Regions from separate parts of the Tumidithrix elongata BACA0141 genome, predicted to be linked through region 1. Evidence: predicted binding sites of a transcription regulator. Region 1 holds the regulator's gene; each other region holds the start of a gene.
What was found. The regulator HrcA, encoded in region 1, represses chaperone genes, less so after heat shock. The targets are predictions, from matches to a motif close to TTAGCACTCNNNNNNNNNGAGTGCTAA.
Positions count from the first base shown of each region.

Region 2: the regulator HrcA is predicted to act here: its motif matches at 2,442-2,468, upstream of V2H45_RS17135 (iron-containing alcohol dehydrogenase family protein).
Region 3: the regulator HrcA is predicted to act here: its motif matches at 3,653-3,679, upstream of groES (co-chaperone GroES).

Region 1 covers NZ_JAZBJZ010000044.1:10,764-16,021, forward strand. The annotation lists gene V2H45_RS12285 (restriction endonuclease) at 1-382, shown strand, start outside; gene V2H45_RS12290 (Uma2 family endonuclease) at 410-1,054, opposite strand; gene hrcA (heat-inducible transcriptional repressor HrcA) at 2,633-3,700, opposite strand; gene V2H45_RS12300 (protein phosphatase 2C domain-containing protein) at 3,894-5,258, shown strand, end outside.
Region 2 covers NZ_JAZBJZ010000078.1:12,878-18,135, forward strand. The annotation lists gene V2H45_RS17130 (Hsp70 family protein) at 1-1,114, shown strand, start outside; gene V2H45_RS17135 (iron-containing alcohol dehydrogenase family protein) at 1,171-2,310, opposite strand; gene V2H45_RS17140 (hypothetical protein) at 2,585-2,779, shown strand; gene urtA (urea ABC transporter substrate-binding protein) at 2,818-4,938, opposite strand; gene V2H45_RS17150 (PhzF family phenazine biosynthesis protein) at 4,976-5,258, opposite strand, start outside.
Region 3 covers NZ_JAZBJZ010000021.1:10,808-16,065, forward strand. The annotation lists gene V2H45_RS07265 (NAD(P)H-quinone oxidoreductase subunit 5) at 1-1,769, shown strand, start outside; gene sodB (superoxide dismutase [Fe]) at 2,002-2,604, opposite strand; gene V2H45_RS07275 (DUF6464 family protein) at 2,820-3,182, shown strand; gene clpS (ATP-dependent Clp protease adapter ClpS) at 3,213-3,521, opposite strand; gene groES (co-chaperone GroES) at 3,803-4,114, shown strand; gene groL (chaperonin GroEL) at 4,247-5,258, shown strand, end outside.

The sequences.
Region 1 (5,258 bases):
ATATGGCGGCTCGATTCAAGATGCTGGAAAAGCGATCGGAAAGAGTGGTGATGAGGGCATAGACGGCATCATCAAGGAAGACAAATTAGGACTAGATGTAATCTACATTCAAGCAAAACGCTGGGGAGGCTCAGTGGGGCGACCGGAGATTCAAAAGTTTGTGGGGGCTTTAGCAGGACAAGGAGCAAATAAAGGAATCTTTATTACAACATCAACTTTCACAAAAGATGCCAAGGAATATGCTCCTAAAAATGCTGCCAAAATCGTCCTGATTGATGGTGAACAACTTGCCCAGTATATGATCGACTACAACTTGGCAGTCTCAACCGTATCAACCTACGAAATTAAAAAAATTGACTCAGATTACTTTGCTGATGAGTAAAGCGATCTGAAAAAATATAATTATTTCTCACTGAAACTGTGACAATAGCCAAGCTCCAGTTTTGCTCTGATCGGATTGACGACTGCGTTGTAAAGCTTGTTCTAGAATAGAAATTTCTAAACCTGACAGAACTTGAGATTGGGTAATTTTCTCGCGATCGCGATTGGCAATCTTAAAAGCTAAAATTTCCATTTTTTCAACATTGACTAACCAATACTCTGGAACGCTTACATCTTGGTAAAGCAAAAGCTTCGCTTCTTTATCATCTGTCAACGTTGTGTGTGAAATTTCAATCACTAGATCGGGAACTGGTGTTTGATCGAGATTTACCACCGAACTACCAAAGGGCGCAGATTGTAAGTTTTCATTCAAGTAGTAAGAGATATCTGGTTGAAACTCGCGTATACCATTTTTGCGATAACTACAGTTGATCAGTCCTTTATGGGGAATGCCTCTGAGCGTACAAAACAGACCGATCGCAAAGTGAATAATTCCATTGTCACTAGCATGATCTGCCCCCACTGGCATTGTTTCAATCCTCATCTGACCATTATTGTAATAGCACCTAGCTTTTGCATAGGCAGGATCTGCTGTGATTTTGGTAAATTCATCCCAAGTAGCAGTAACCCAATTACTAATTTTAGTCTGTTGTTTAGCTTCAAGTTCGAGCATTTCTACCTCCTGCTAGAGCCTGTACTAAAACTATGCTAACCGCGATCGCTCTATGATTGCAACGAACCTAGCGATCGCCTCATGCTCTTAAGAATACCCTTTATAAAAACTCAATGAGTCTGGTAGGGATCTACCAGACTCATGCAAAAATATAAATCACTATTAGAGGTTAACTAGGGTTTACTAGAGGTCGCTAATTGAACGAACTATCCTTTCCGATCTCAATAACCTTGAGTAGCTTGTCTTTAAGTCTTTCTATTTCTAACTCCCAGCAAATCCCTAGAACTAAAAAGTCTCTAAAGGAACGTCCTAGCAATTGCTTCACCTGCCGATACTACCCTGTTTACTACTATGACACTTCATCTTTATCTGTCATATTTAGGTTTGCTTTCAAACAGTCTCACATCGTTGTAGCTATCTCGTTTACCTAGGCTCTTATGAGCATAGCCCTAACTTTAAACAACAGAAAATAAGAAGCTGAAAAACCAAATAGTAACGCAGCGATAGTAACATTTACGGCAATCAAAAACCAAGAAGAAATTAGTAAATGTACCTGAGCTTAAATGACGTAAAACTAATTAGAAAGATATTGCTTAATTAGCTCTATGACTGGCTTGGGGAGGAGGCACTGCCCAGAACCACTTATCTATATGTGCCTATGAATACAATAGAAACAATTCCTTAGAAATGCAAGCGTTTTAACATATGTTTATATTCTGTGGTGCTAGATCGCACTTACAAAAACCTATTCTAAATATCTAAAATTCTTTGATTGCTGCCTCAGCGATCGCAACAGCACTGCTTAGAAGATTTATGCCTATGCAGGCAAGATGCCTGCGCTACAAATAAATTAAAACTTGTTTGGGATCGCGAGATAACACATAGATTCGATACGACAGGCTCCCTTTGGCTTTGGTTGAGAGATCGCACTACAAATTGCCCTTACCAAGTGCCTTTACAAAGAACCCTTATAAAAACTCAGTGAGTCCGATAGAAGGCTACCAGACTCACGCAAAAATATAAATCACTATTGAATTATTACTAGGGTTTACTACAGTTTACTAACTCGACAAACCGTACTTTCTCTTCCTCAATTAACTTGAGTCGCTTGCCTCTCGATCTTTTCGTTTCTAACTTTTCCCAGCAATCCCCTAGAACTATTGAGCAATAAAGGGAAAGTGTTCTAGCAATTGCCTTACCTGACTTTACTAACCTGCCTACTACTATGACACTTCATAATTAACTTGGCTTTCCATCCTCCTTGCCCCGTTGTATCAATCACGTTACCTAAATCCCTTCGAGCTTAGACGCAACTTTAACTAACAGAGGACAAGACAGAAAAACCAAATAGCAGTACAGGGCTAGTAACACCTACGATAATTAACCACCAAGGAAAAATCAGTAAATGTACTCAAACCAAAAAAAGACAAAACTAATAAGAAATAACTTGCTTAGTTAGCTCTGCAACTGGCTTGGGAAGGAGGCACTGCCCAAAACCTTTTATCTCTATGTGCCTGTATTTAGAGTATTAAATCAGACGCTAAAGCGCAAGGATTTTAATATAAGTTCATAAAGTCTCTACCACTGCCCAATTAACTCTGAGAGATGGGTTGCCACAGCCTGCACGGAAGCGATCGCGCGTTCGTAATCGAGACGGGTTGGACCTAAAACACCAACACTACCGACAGGGGTGCGATCGCAGCTATAGGTCGTAGAAATCAGGGTGCAATGCTTGATTGGTTCCAGCGAAATTTCAGAGCCAATTTTCACGGTGACGCTATTTGGCTGTGAAGACTCAGGTCGATCGAAAATTAGGGGCAATAAAGAAGCTTGATCGGCCTCTAAAAGTTGGATCACGCTTTGGATTTGGCTAAGTTGGGTAAATTCGGGCTGACGAAGCAATTCTGTCATACCACTGATGAAAAAATGTCCGACTGCAACGGGGTTGTAAATTCGCATCAACTGCTGCAAAGACTGTTGCAATAACGTAGCGTACTGCTGAAACTTACTATCTAGTTCGTGCCATTGCAAAGTACTAGTTAGATCTGACCAACGCTTATCTCGCAAGTGTGTATTGAGAAAATTATTTAAAATTTGCAGCTCTGCTTCTAGCAGATCGGCATTGGTCTCTGAGGGCAAATCCATCATTACCGATGCTGTATGGTAAGCATCACTCACAGCGACCACCATAACTTTGCAGGTATCGACCATCACCAATTGCAAGTGACGAATCTTGACCGTTTGCATATCAGGCGCAGTGATCAAGGCAATACAACCACTTAGAGTTGCCAAAATTTGCGCCACACCCCGTAAAATTTGCTCTAGGCTGTTATTCCCAGATAAGCCCATTTTGCTCTGCAACATCTGAGCTGCATTATCCGTCAGTTCGCTGGAAGGGTTAATCAGTTCGTCTACATAAACCCGATAGCCTGAGTCAGAGGGGACTCTGCCTGCGGAGGTATGGGGCTGGTATAACAGACCCGAACGGTCTAGCATACTCATAACATTACGAATCGTGGCAGAACTAATATCAAAGTTGTACCCTTCTAACAAAGCTTTTGAGCCAACTGGTTCAGCTTTTGCGATGTAACAGTCGATCGTCGCCCACAGAACTTTTTGTTCTCTAGCGTTCAGCTTTGTCTTCATAGATTTTTGGATGAATCGAAATGGAGGTTAATATGGTGAAAACTAAAAAATAAAATTATGTTTTGTTTAAAATAAAGTCTGATTCTACTAGGATACTCAGATTAGACCAGAATTCTAGTATCAGGTTAGACAAGTGTTTTGAGATCCCATCTGTGAGATAATTCTGAGATTTTGAATGATCGTATACTTCCCTATGAATAAGCAGGATCAATCTACGGTAATTCCGCGACAATATCTCTGGGCGGTAGGGATAGATACGGAAGCATTTCCTCAAGGATCGATGCTAGGCGATCGCTATCGTGTCATAGATTCTCAAATTGTGGTTGATACGCAAAGTTTTAAGCTGCCCGAAATTCCTGACGAGTTTCCCAACGATGTGGTTTCTTATCTCAGGTTATCTCGGCTAGTGATGCACTTACCCCGCCCCTATGGACTATTACGGTTTGGCGAAGAGTTGGGTGTCTCAGAGGTGTTATTACTCGAAGATGCCCCCATCGATTCCACAGGTAAGCTCTTACCGACCTTAGAAGCAAGTTGGGGGCAAGCCACACCCTTACGACAAGTTAACTGGCTGTGGCAGGTTTTACAGCTATGGCAACCCCTTGCCGAGCAAAATATGACCAAAACACTGCTCAACGCTAATTTTTTGAGGGTAGATGGTGCTTGGTTGAGACTTTTAGAATTGCAAGCTGATGATACCCCAGTGACATTAACCCAACTCGGAGATCTATGGGTACATTGGCTGGATCGGGCAAAACCAGAGATTGCCGAACCCATTGCTGAGTTTTTTTACGATTTAGGGCGTGGTGACCATAACATTACCAGCGCGATCGCATTTCTAGACCAGTTATCAGCGCAGGTTTCACAAACCTTACCCCTCACCGTTCGGATTGCTAGCGCTACCGATAAAGGGCAAAGACGCGACCACAACGAAGATACTTGCTACCCCGACCCCAAACGCCAAAAGCGATCGCAACAAAATGGGATGCTGCGCGATCGCGTCGCCATTATTTGTGATGGTTTAGGCGGTCATGAGGGTGGCGAAGTGGCAAGCTCGATGGCAATTAAAACCCTAGAACAACAGCTTCAGATTTTGCTGCGCCAAGTTGAAACGGATTCAGAGCCTTTCTCAGCTGATGGATTTATTGCTCAACTTGAAGCGATCGTGCGGGTGGTAAACAACCAAATTGTTGCCCTGAACGATCAACAAAAACGGCAAGCCCAACAGCGCATGGGGACAACCTTGGTGATGGCTGTGATTCCTGCCCCTCAAGGAAAACCTCACCACGAGGTCTATATCGTCCATGTTGGAGACAGTCGTATTTATTGGATTGATAGCAAAAACTGCCGTCAAGTCAGCCTCGATGATGATGTGGCTACCCGTGAGTCTATTCTTGGCTACAACTTCTATTCCTATGCTACACAGCGCATTGATGGCGGGGCGCTGATTCAAGCTTTGGGAACTCGAACCTCAGATATGCTCTTGCCGCGAGTCCAACGTTTCATCATCGACGAAGACTGCTTGCTATTACTCTGTTCCGATGGGTTAAGCGACTTC
Region 2 (5,258 bases), on a different contig from region 1:
TGGCGATGAAACCCTTTTGGTAATCGATTTTGGTGGCGGAACCCTCGATTTGTCGCTCGTGCGACTCACACTTCCCCAACTGCTATCCCAAAGTGCAGAGAATTCGCCTGCAAGCAAACAGAAATCTCCCCTCGGATTTTTGCTCAAATGGGGAAGCTCTCCAGTTAACGCTTTGGCAAATACCCAATCCAAAGCCCAAACTGCAAAGGTACTTGCCAAGGTGGGACAAACCCTCGGCGGTATGGATATCGACAACTGGTTAGTCGATTACTTCCATGCAACCCAAGCCGTAGTTAAGAATTCCCTCGTGACGCGCTTGGCGGAGAAGATTAAGATCGAGCTTTCTAGCTCCGAGCAAGCCAACGAAGTTCTTTTTGATGATGAAACCTTTAACAGCTACGAGCTACAGCTCGATCGCGCTCAATTTAATCAAATTCTCGAACAACATCAATTTTTTGCCAACCTCGATGCTGCTCTAGAGCAAATTCGCCAGCAAGCAATGCGGCAGAATCTAGAATTAGAGAATATCGATGCCGTACTTCTCGTAGGAGGCACGGCTCAGATCCCTGCCGTGCGAGATTGGACGTTAAAGCATTTCCCAGCCGAAAAAGTTAAAGCTGACAAACCCTTTGAGGCGATCGCCCACGGTGCAATTTCTCAGGGTTGGGAAGTACAAGATTTTCTCTATCACAGCTATGGGGTGCGCTACTGGGACAAACGCTACAAGCGTCACAACTGGCATACAATCGTCAAGGCAGGTCAATCCTATCCCCTCCCCAAACCTGTGGAACTGATCCTAGGGGCTTCCATGCCCGATCAGCCCAGTATTGAGCTGGTAATTGGCGAACTGGGCGAAACCAATATTGAGGTTTATTTTGACAGCGATCGCTTGGTAACCCGTACGCTCGATAAAAATCAAGTTTCCGTGCAGCCGCTCAACGATCGCCCCGAGAGTCGCACGATTGCGCTTCTCAATCCTCTAGGCAAACCTGGCAGCGATCGGATCAAGGTTCTCTTTACCGTAGACAGTCAACGTACCTTGAGAATCACGGTCGAGGATCTGCTCACTAACGAACTTCTTACCGAAAGCCAAGCCGTCGTCCAATTGATTTGATTAAAAGAAAAACATCAGTTAAATCCATTCCACTTTTGTTCTTCAGTCCCAACCAATCATTGGACTGTTATCCCAACAGGACAGGTTGTAGACACCATTGCTGCTAAAACCCGATCGGGTACAACCTCAAAAGGCATCCGATGAATGTCAGAGTTGGGTTGACAGGTAATTGCCGCGACGGTTTCCAATTCTGCCAAGGTAACATCTTTTAAACCCAAGTCAGATAGGGTTTTAGGCAAACCTATCCGATCGTAAAACTTGAGCAATTGCTGTCTTGACGTTGCTGCAAGTGCATTACCTTGAAATTCTTCCAGCCGTAACTGCACCAAAATCCCATAGGCAACTTTTTCGCCATGAAGCGTGCCATAGGCTTGGGGCAAATGCGTCAGCCCATTATGGATAGCGTGAGCCGCCACCGTTCGGCAATTAGCCCCACCCAAACCACCGATCGCACCTGCCAGACAAACCGTAGCATCGACAACCTCTTGCCAAACAGCGCTCTGGGGATTTTGTATCGCTTCTTCGGATTTTTGTAGCAAGATATCCCGTAAAATTCTTGCTTCTTGCACAGCCGCAATCACCAAGGTGCGATCGCTATGCCCACTACTGACCGAAGCCTCGTACCACTTGGCGATCGCATCCCCAATGCCAGCCACCAGAGTGCGCTGTGGCGCTGTAGCGATTAGGTCGTAATCTACCAACATCATGTTGGGGCATCGTGGCAGGGAGACATCGTAATCAAAAGCACCCGCTGGGGTGTAAACATTGCTTAAAGCCGTCCAAGCCGCACAGGTAGCAGCCGTCGTTGGAATCGTAACAATGGGCAATTTAGATTGATAGGCAATCAATTTCGCCGTATCTAACACTTTGCCACCCCCTACGCCCAAAATCACATCAGGCTGATGCGTAGCGATCGCATGGTGTAGAGTAGCTAGACTTGCTTCAGTACAACCTTTAATGGTTGGGGCATAGATCAGTTGAATCTCAGCTGCTTCTAAGGTTGAGGTATCGAGTTTGGCTTCAAACGCGGATTTTGCTGCTGCACCAGAAACAACCAAAGCTTTCTTTCCCCCTTGCTTCCCCACTTGTTCGCTTAAAGAGAGGAGATGCTCGGCTAACTGAGACAAAATCCCCTGCCCTCGCAGTAGTTGAGCTGGAGCGATCGCAAGCATAGGAAGAGTTTCGGCATTGGTCATTGGTTTTAATTTTTTCCGCAATCTGTGTTCGTATTGTCTAAGTGAAATCTTAGCAAGCCTGGCCAATTTGTAAATACTATATGAATGATTACGGCAACTTCTCTAGCGTTATGTTAACCTTAGCGAGATTTTTAGCAATAGGTTTATTTGAGTCGTGATAAAGATCACAGAGAACTGGCCATTAATATCACAAGGAACAAGCAACTAGCATCACAGGTCTAATCTGAAACAGATGTGATGATTAAACTTATAGAGAAAGAAAGGAGATAAATCGATGTCACCCGAATACAACAAAGACGAAAACATCCCCAGCTCCCAATTTGGTCAGTCTTTTGTAATCAATATTGTCGCGATCGCGCTGTTAACCATTGTCTTGCCTCTCGTGATTCCCTCCAGCAAAATGGCTCCATCCCATGCTAGTTCTAATCTGGATGTCATAACCTCTACCAAAGCGATCGTGCAAAAGTAGAACGACAATCAACCCAGCTTATTTACTTTTGCTCTTATCTACTTTTGCTTAAGAACGAGCAACGTAATATCATCATAGACTTTCTGTTTGCCAATATAGGAACGGATGTCATCAACAATCACTTGACAGATTTCTGTAGATGACAACACGTAATTTAAACGAACTACTTCGCAAAGACGTTCTATGCCATAGCGTTCGTTTTGAATGTTTTCAGCTTCGGTAATGCCATCGGTATAGAGCACCACAACATCACCCGAATTTAATCGAATGTGGGTCTGATTCACAAAATCTGTAATATTCGATTCTAGACCAATGGGGAATCCTAAATCAACGGTGTCAATTCTCTCTAAGATGCCGCCTTGGCGCACAACAATCATCTCTTCATGCTGACCGCTAAGATAGAGGTTACCCGCTTCATAATCTAGGATAGATAGCGTTAAATTCTTATCAGATTTCATGCGCTGCACGTTGTCAAAGATGGCACGGTTGAGATTGACGAGAAACTTGACATGATCGAGATTCTCTTGCATGGCAAGTAACGTTCGCACGGATGTCTGTACCATAATCATCAGAACATTGCTTTCTAAGCCATGCCCTGTAACATCGCCAATGCCAATCTTTACCCTGCCATTCAGTTGCAGCACATCATAGTAGTCGCCACCCACTTCAGAAGCTGGTTCCATAAAGCCAGCAATATCCAAGCCTTCAATATTTTTTAGTTCTTCATCCGTTGGCAAAATCATTTTCTGTAATTGGCGAGTTACTGCCAATTCGGCATTCATACGCAGATTTTCAGTTTTGAGCATGGCATTCAGCGCGCTGATTTCTTGATTGGCTTTATAAAGCGCTTCTTGAGATTGAATGCGCTCGTGGATTTCCCTTTGCAATTGGCTCAAGGTTTTTTTAAGTTGGTTCGATGTTTGCTCTAACTGACAGATGTAATCGATGCTCTGAGGCACTTCAGCTAGCAAGTCGATAACCGCATCTGGATTCCAATCTCCTCGATTGGACAAATCTTTGTTTTTGGAATCTTCCCCAAGACTATCTTTCCATCTAGCGTTTTGCGTGAATTGTTCGACACCCATCCAAGGTAAGGGCTGAATCGGAGTATCGCTCGTATATACAATCTGAAACTGACCGTCAGCTTTGATTTTGCCAATTCTACAGGACTTGCGAACGTGATGATTGGACTCCATGGCGATCGCACCGCTAGGAGATGCAAAGGTTTGTCCGTAGGCTGCATTTCTCACCCGATCGCTCTCAAAGGACTGAGCCGCTTCTACCGCTTGCTTCCAGAGATAAACCTGTGTATAGGCTGCTTCAATCGGATCGCTGGTGGGATAGCGATCGCCATATCTTGCCTGAAAATTCTTGACAAAGGCTTGATTTGCTTCTGTATCTAAACTTTGGAAATAGCTCCAACTGGCATAATGCCCGAACGCAGAGGTTGCTAAATTTTGCAGTTCCACTTCTGCCACGCTAACTGCCATAATGGGAATTTCAGAGGCAGAGATACCTGCCTGCTGGTATTGGGCGTAAAATGCACGATTGCTATCCCCATTGATCGTACTGAAGACTAGATCGGGCTTTACGTTTTCGATCTCAGAGATAATCGATGCAAACTCAATATTGCCAAGGGGTTTATAGGCTTCGCCAACGAGCGCCCCTCCCTGTTGCTTGAGTTGAGCTTTAATGATTTTATTGACTGTTCGCGGAAATACATAGTCAGAACCAATCAAATAGAAACGCTTGCCAATATGCTCTAAAAGCCACTGTACGGCAGGTTCTACTTGTTGATTTGGACATAGACCCGTATAGAAAACCTGTTTGGAGCATTCTAAACCCTCGTACTGGAGTGGATACCAGAGCAAGGTATTGTGAGCCTCTAAAATTGGGATGACAGATTTACGACTTGCCGATGTCCAACAGCCAAATAGGGTCACAACGCGATCGACTTCAATCAATTTGAGGGCTTTGCTGGCAAATTTTTGCGACTCTGAAGCTGCATCTTCAACAATCGGTCGGACAATCTTTCCTAATACCCCTCCAGCTTGATTGATCTCTGCGATCGCCATTAATGCTGCATCTTTGAGAGGGGTCTCACTGCTTGCCATCGTGCCAGTTAAAGAATGCAAAATTCCAACCCGAATCTCAGACATTTACAGCCCTCCAGCTAAAGTTCTCTAGACTCAATTCTCAAATCGTCAAATAGCCCTGCATCACAGTAACTGCCTCTCCTTTAAGCAAAACGCGATCGCCTAAATTCACTACTTCCAAATCTCCACTGCGTTTTGATAGCTGCTTGGCTTTTAGGGTGGATTTACCTAGTTGCTTTGACCAGTAAGGTGTGAGTGTGCAATGGGCGGAACCAGTGACTGGATCCTCGTTAATTCCTGCTTTGGGGGCAAAAAAGCGAGAAACAAAGTCATAGGGGCGATCTGCATCCGCGATCGCGGTAATGATAAAACCAAATCCATCT
Region 3 (5,258 bases), on a different contig from region 1:
ATCTCACCGCTTTGATGCTGGTGATTGTAACCACTGTTGCTTTCTTAGTGCAGATTTATACAGATGGTTACATGGCACATGACCCAAGCTATGTAAGGTTTTATGCCTATTTGAGCTTGTTTAGTTCTTCGATGTTAGGGCTGGTGGTCAGTCCTAACTTGGTACAGGTCTATGTCTTCTGGGAATTGGTGGGAATGTGTTCTTACCTCCTAGTTGGCTTTTGGTTTGACCGTAAAGGGGCAGCAGATGCCTGTCAAAAAGCCTTCGTAACCAACCGCGTAGGGGACTTTGGCTTATTACTCGGTATGCTAGGTCTGTACTGGGCAACAGGTACGTTTGAGTTTAATGAAATGGGTGTAAGGCTGACGGAACTGGTCGAATCTGGTTCTATCAGTGTCTTTCTTGCTACCTTATTCGCCGTGCTTGTATTTATGGGGCCTGCGGCGAAATCAGCCCAGTTTCCCTTACATGTCTGGCTACCTGATGCTATGGAAGGTCCAACCCCGATCTCAGCCCTGATCCATGCTGCCACGATGGTCGCTGCGGGTGTGTTTTTGATCGCTCGCATGTTCCCAGTGTTTGAAGACCTGCCCGCTGTGATGAATATCATTTCTTGGACAGGCGCTTTCACGGCATTTCTGGGGGCAAGTATTGCCGTTACGCAAAACGACATCAAAAAGGGCTTGGCATATTCCACCGTTTCCCAGTTGGGATACATGGTGATGGGTATGGGCGTTGGCGCATACGGTGCAGGTTTATTTCACCTGATGACCCATGCCTATTTTAAAGCCATGATGTTTTTGGGCTCTGGCTCTGTGATTCACGGTATGGAAGCAGTGGTCGGACACGATCCCGATCTGGCTCAAGATATGCGTGTGATGGGTGGGTTACGCAAGTACATGCCGATTACTGCAATCACATTCTTTATCGGTACTTTGGCAATTAGCGGTATTCCCCCGTTTGCGGGTTTCTGGTCAAAGGATGAAATTTTGGCATCGACCTTTAGAGCAAATCCTGCGCTATGGTTAATTGGCTTTTTGACCGCAGGACTTACAGCTTTTTATATGTTCCGTATGTACTTCAATACCTTTGAAGGTGAGTTTAAAGGTACGGACAAAAAGCTATTGGCAGAGGTTAAAGCGCTCAATGCTAAGACCACAGATCAAGCGAGTCATGATTCCCATGGATCCAGTCATGATAGTCATGATCATGATGCTCATCATGCCAGCAAGCCCCACGAGTCACCCCTATCTATGACCTTCCCCTTAATGGCTTTGGCAATTCCATCGATGTTAGTGGGCTTGGTTGGGACGCCTTTTGGCAATTATTTTGAGCAATTCATTCATGCGCCCAAAGAAGTTGTCGAGTCTTTGCCTGTCGAAGGCTTAACCCCTGAGTTTTTGATCATGGCTGGTAGCTCGGTGGGAATTGGCTTGATTGGGATTTCGCTCGCGATTTTGATGTACTTGCAAAAGAAAATATCTGCCGATGCGATCGCTAAATCGATCCAACCCCTTTACCTGTTTTCCAAAAACAAATGGTACATTGACGAACTCTATGAATTCTTGTTTGTGAGTGGCTCTCGTCGCTTGGCACGTCAGGTTTTAGAAGTAGACTCTAAAATTGTCGATGGCGCTGTCAACCTCGCTGGCTTTGTCACTGTAATTACAGGTGAAGGACTGAAGTACTTTGAAAATGGCAAAGCGCAGTTTTATGCCCTTGTGATTTTCATTGGTGTCTTAGGATTGGTGATCTTCTCATCAATTTAACGTGAATGCGATGAACCTCTCCCTCCCAGCCTCCCTCGCCTAAAAGGCGAGGGAGGAGCAAAAAAAAATGGGGTTTTCAAGCCACTCTCCTGCGAGGAGAGGGGTTGGGGAGAGGTAAAACATCGAACTGTCGAACTCATATCAATTTAGGTTTGATTGCTGAATTACAAACAAACAAAAAAGGGTGAACCAGTTCACCCTTTTTTGTTATTAAAGCGTAATGATAGAAAACTTAGGCAGCAGCTAAATTTTTGGCAACCACATCCCAATTAATCAGATGATCGACAAAGTTTTGCATAAAGTTGGGGCGGCTATTTTGGAAGTCTAGATAATAGGCATGTTCCCAAACATCCATAGTCAAGAGAGGAACTTGTCCCGCATGAACTAAAGGGTTCTCAGCGTTAGGAGTTTTAGTGACTTTCAACGTGCCACCTTCTTTTACCAACCAAGCCCAGCCACTACCAAACTGAGTAGCACCAGCATTTTTAAACTCTTCTTTGAATTTATCAAAACTGCCAAAACTTGCGTCGATCAGTGCAGCAAGCTCACCTGTGGGTGTACCACCACCATTGGGCTTGATGCCATTCCAATAAAAAGTGTGATTCCAAACCTGCGCAGCATTGTTAAAGATGCCAGCCTTGCCTTCTTTAAAGCTGGTTGTAATGACCTCTTCTAAAGATTTGCCAGCCAAATCGGTATCTTGCACGAGTTTATTGAGGTTATCTACATAGGCTTTATGATGCTTGCCATAGTGAAACTCTAAGGTCTTAGCTGACATGCCTGATGACTCAAGCGCATTCAAGTCGTAGGGCAATGCAGGAAGTTCAAACGCCATTATTCTGCTCCTCTCTAAGTAATTTGCTTAGCTTTCTTAGGTTTAAGTATTGTTACAATTATATGCTACATCGTAAACCGTAATTCTTGCTACAACGCACTTAGTCCAACAAGTAGTGAAGTGAAACTAGCTTTAATGCTTCTCATTCTTCAAAGGAATTCTTATGAGCCTGAACTCATTCAGATTTACATTGTTTAATATTTAAAATCTGTACTATGCAAATATCTGCTTTGCCTACAGAGGTTTGGGTGATTCATCCCGATCGCTGCTTGGGCAAGATCTACCTAGACTGGATGCCCCAACCTGGAAATTATTTAGAGCTGGAGGGCAAGCCTTACACAGTTTTGGAACGTCGCCACCGCTATCAGTTTAGAAACGGCCGCTACGCACTATTTAACATTGTCGTATACGTTCAACCCAGCCAGAAACCCTTGGAAAATACCTTAGTAGATGGGCGTTGGGTGGTTGGTGATGCTTCCTGCCGATTTAATGCGCGATCGGAAATTATGCGTTGTGCGGTCAATCCCCTTGGTCCCTGTGAGGGCTGTAGATTTTTGGAAAAGGTAGAAGGGTCTTAGGTACTTATTAGTAATCAGGCAGGTTAGCAATCAGGCAGGCTCAAGTGGAGCCATCGTTAGATCGGCTTGTTTTAATTGTGCGTGATAAAGTTCGGCTTGTTCTTGTGGCCCTACCCACACGATCGCCAACCCCTCAAAATGCACCTGATTGGTCAATTCCCACGCCAAGGACTCTGTCATGGCAGGAATATATTTCAGCAGGCACTTAATCACATGCTCAAACGTATTAAAGTCATCGTCAAGAACGATGACTTTATAGTTAGGGTAAGGCTTTTTAACAACGGACAAAACCGTCTGACTTGCTTTATCAGGGGCTTGAGTGGCAGCAACAATAGGCATCATAAATTGTGTTTCCAACTCCTAGTTCCTCATTATAGTCAAAATGATTTTGACATTGGCAGCTTTTTTTGGGCAAGTATTGCACTAGTTCGGTAAACCACACTCGTATATGTAATTCAGTTTCCGCTAAATTAGCAGTCAGCAGTTAAGAGTGCTAATTTAGCTCTTAAGCCGCTACTAGATCGATTGTTTTGAATATTAGCAACTCGTTAATCTTCAAGCGATCGCAATGTTGCTGGTTTTTAAGAGCATGTAAATGTTAACGAATTAGGTTGATAACTATGGCAGCAACGTCTTTAAACATCTCTACTGTAAAGCCTTTAGGCGATCGCGTATTCATCAAAATCAGCGCAAAGGAAGAAAAAACAGCAGGAGGTATCTTTTTACCTGATACCGCAAAGGAAAAGCCACAAGTGGGAGAAATCTCAGCCGTAGGTCCTGGCAAACTTGACGATAAAGGCGTTCGTCAAGCTCTTGATGTCAAGGTCGGCGACAAGGTTCTCTATTCAAAGTATGCAGGTACTGATATCAAGATCGGCACAGATGAATATGTATTGCTAGCTGAGAAAGATATCTTAGCGATCGTCGAATAAAAGCAATTAGCTCTTAGCGATTAGCTCTTAGCTTCCAAGAAATAGCCAACTGCTAATAGCTAACTGCTAACAGCCTTGAGATAACTGATAACTCACAACTGATAACTCACAACTTAACAACCAATCAAAACTATGGCAAAGAGAATCATTTATAACGAAGATGCACGCCGCGCCCTAGAACGAGGCATGGATATCCTCACTGAGGCTGTAGCTGTTACTCTTGGACCTAAAGGCAGAAATGTCGTTCTAGAAAAGAAGTTTGGTTCACCTCAAATCATCAATGATGGTGTCACCATTGCCAAGGAAATTGAATTAGAAGATCACGTTGAAAACACAGGCGTGGCACTAATTCGTCAAGCCGCTTCTAAAACCAACGATGCTGCTGGCGACGGAACCACCACTGCAACCGTTTTAGCGCACGCGATCGTCAAAGAAGGTATGCGTAACGTTGCCGCTGGCGCAAATTCGATCGCTCTCAAGCGCGGTATTGATAAGGCATCTAGTTTCCTTGTAGACAAGATTGCTGCTCATGCTCGCCCTGTAGAGTCTTCTAACGCGATCGCTCAAGTCGGTACGATCTCTGCTGGTAACGACGAGCAAGTTGGTAAGATGATCGCCGAAGCCATGGACAAAGTTGGCAAAGAAGGCGTAATCTCGCTCGAAGAAGGCAAGTCGATGACGACTGAACTAGAAATCACCGAAGGGATGCGCTTTGATAAGGGCTATATCTCTCCTTACTTCGTTACCGATAGCGAACGCATGGAAGCTTCCCTTGAAGATCCTGCCATCTTGATCACCGATAAGAAAATCGGTATGGTTCAAGACCTCGTACCAGTTCTAGAGCAAGTTGCTCGTGCTGGTCGTCCGCTCTTGATCATTGCCGAAGACATTGAAAAGGAAGCACTTGCTACCCTAGTCGTGAACCGTCTGCGCGGCGTGTTGAACGTTTGTGCGATCAAGGCTCCTGGATTTGGCGATCGCCGCAAAGCCATGCTAGAAGATCTAGCTGTCTTGACAGGTGGTCAAGTGATTACCGAAGATGCTGGACTCCGTCTTGATACAGTCAAGCTTGACTCATTGGGTCGTGCCCGTCGGATCACCGTTACCAAAGACAGCACTACGATTGTTGCCGAAGGTAATGAAG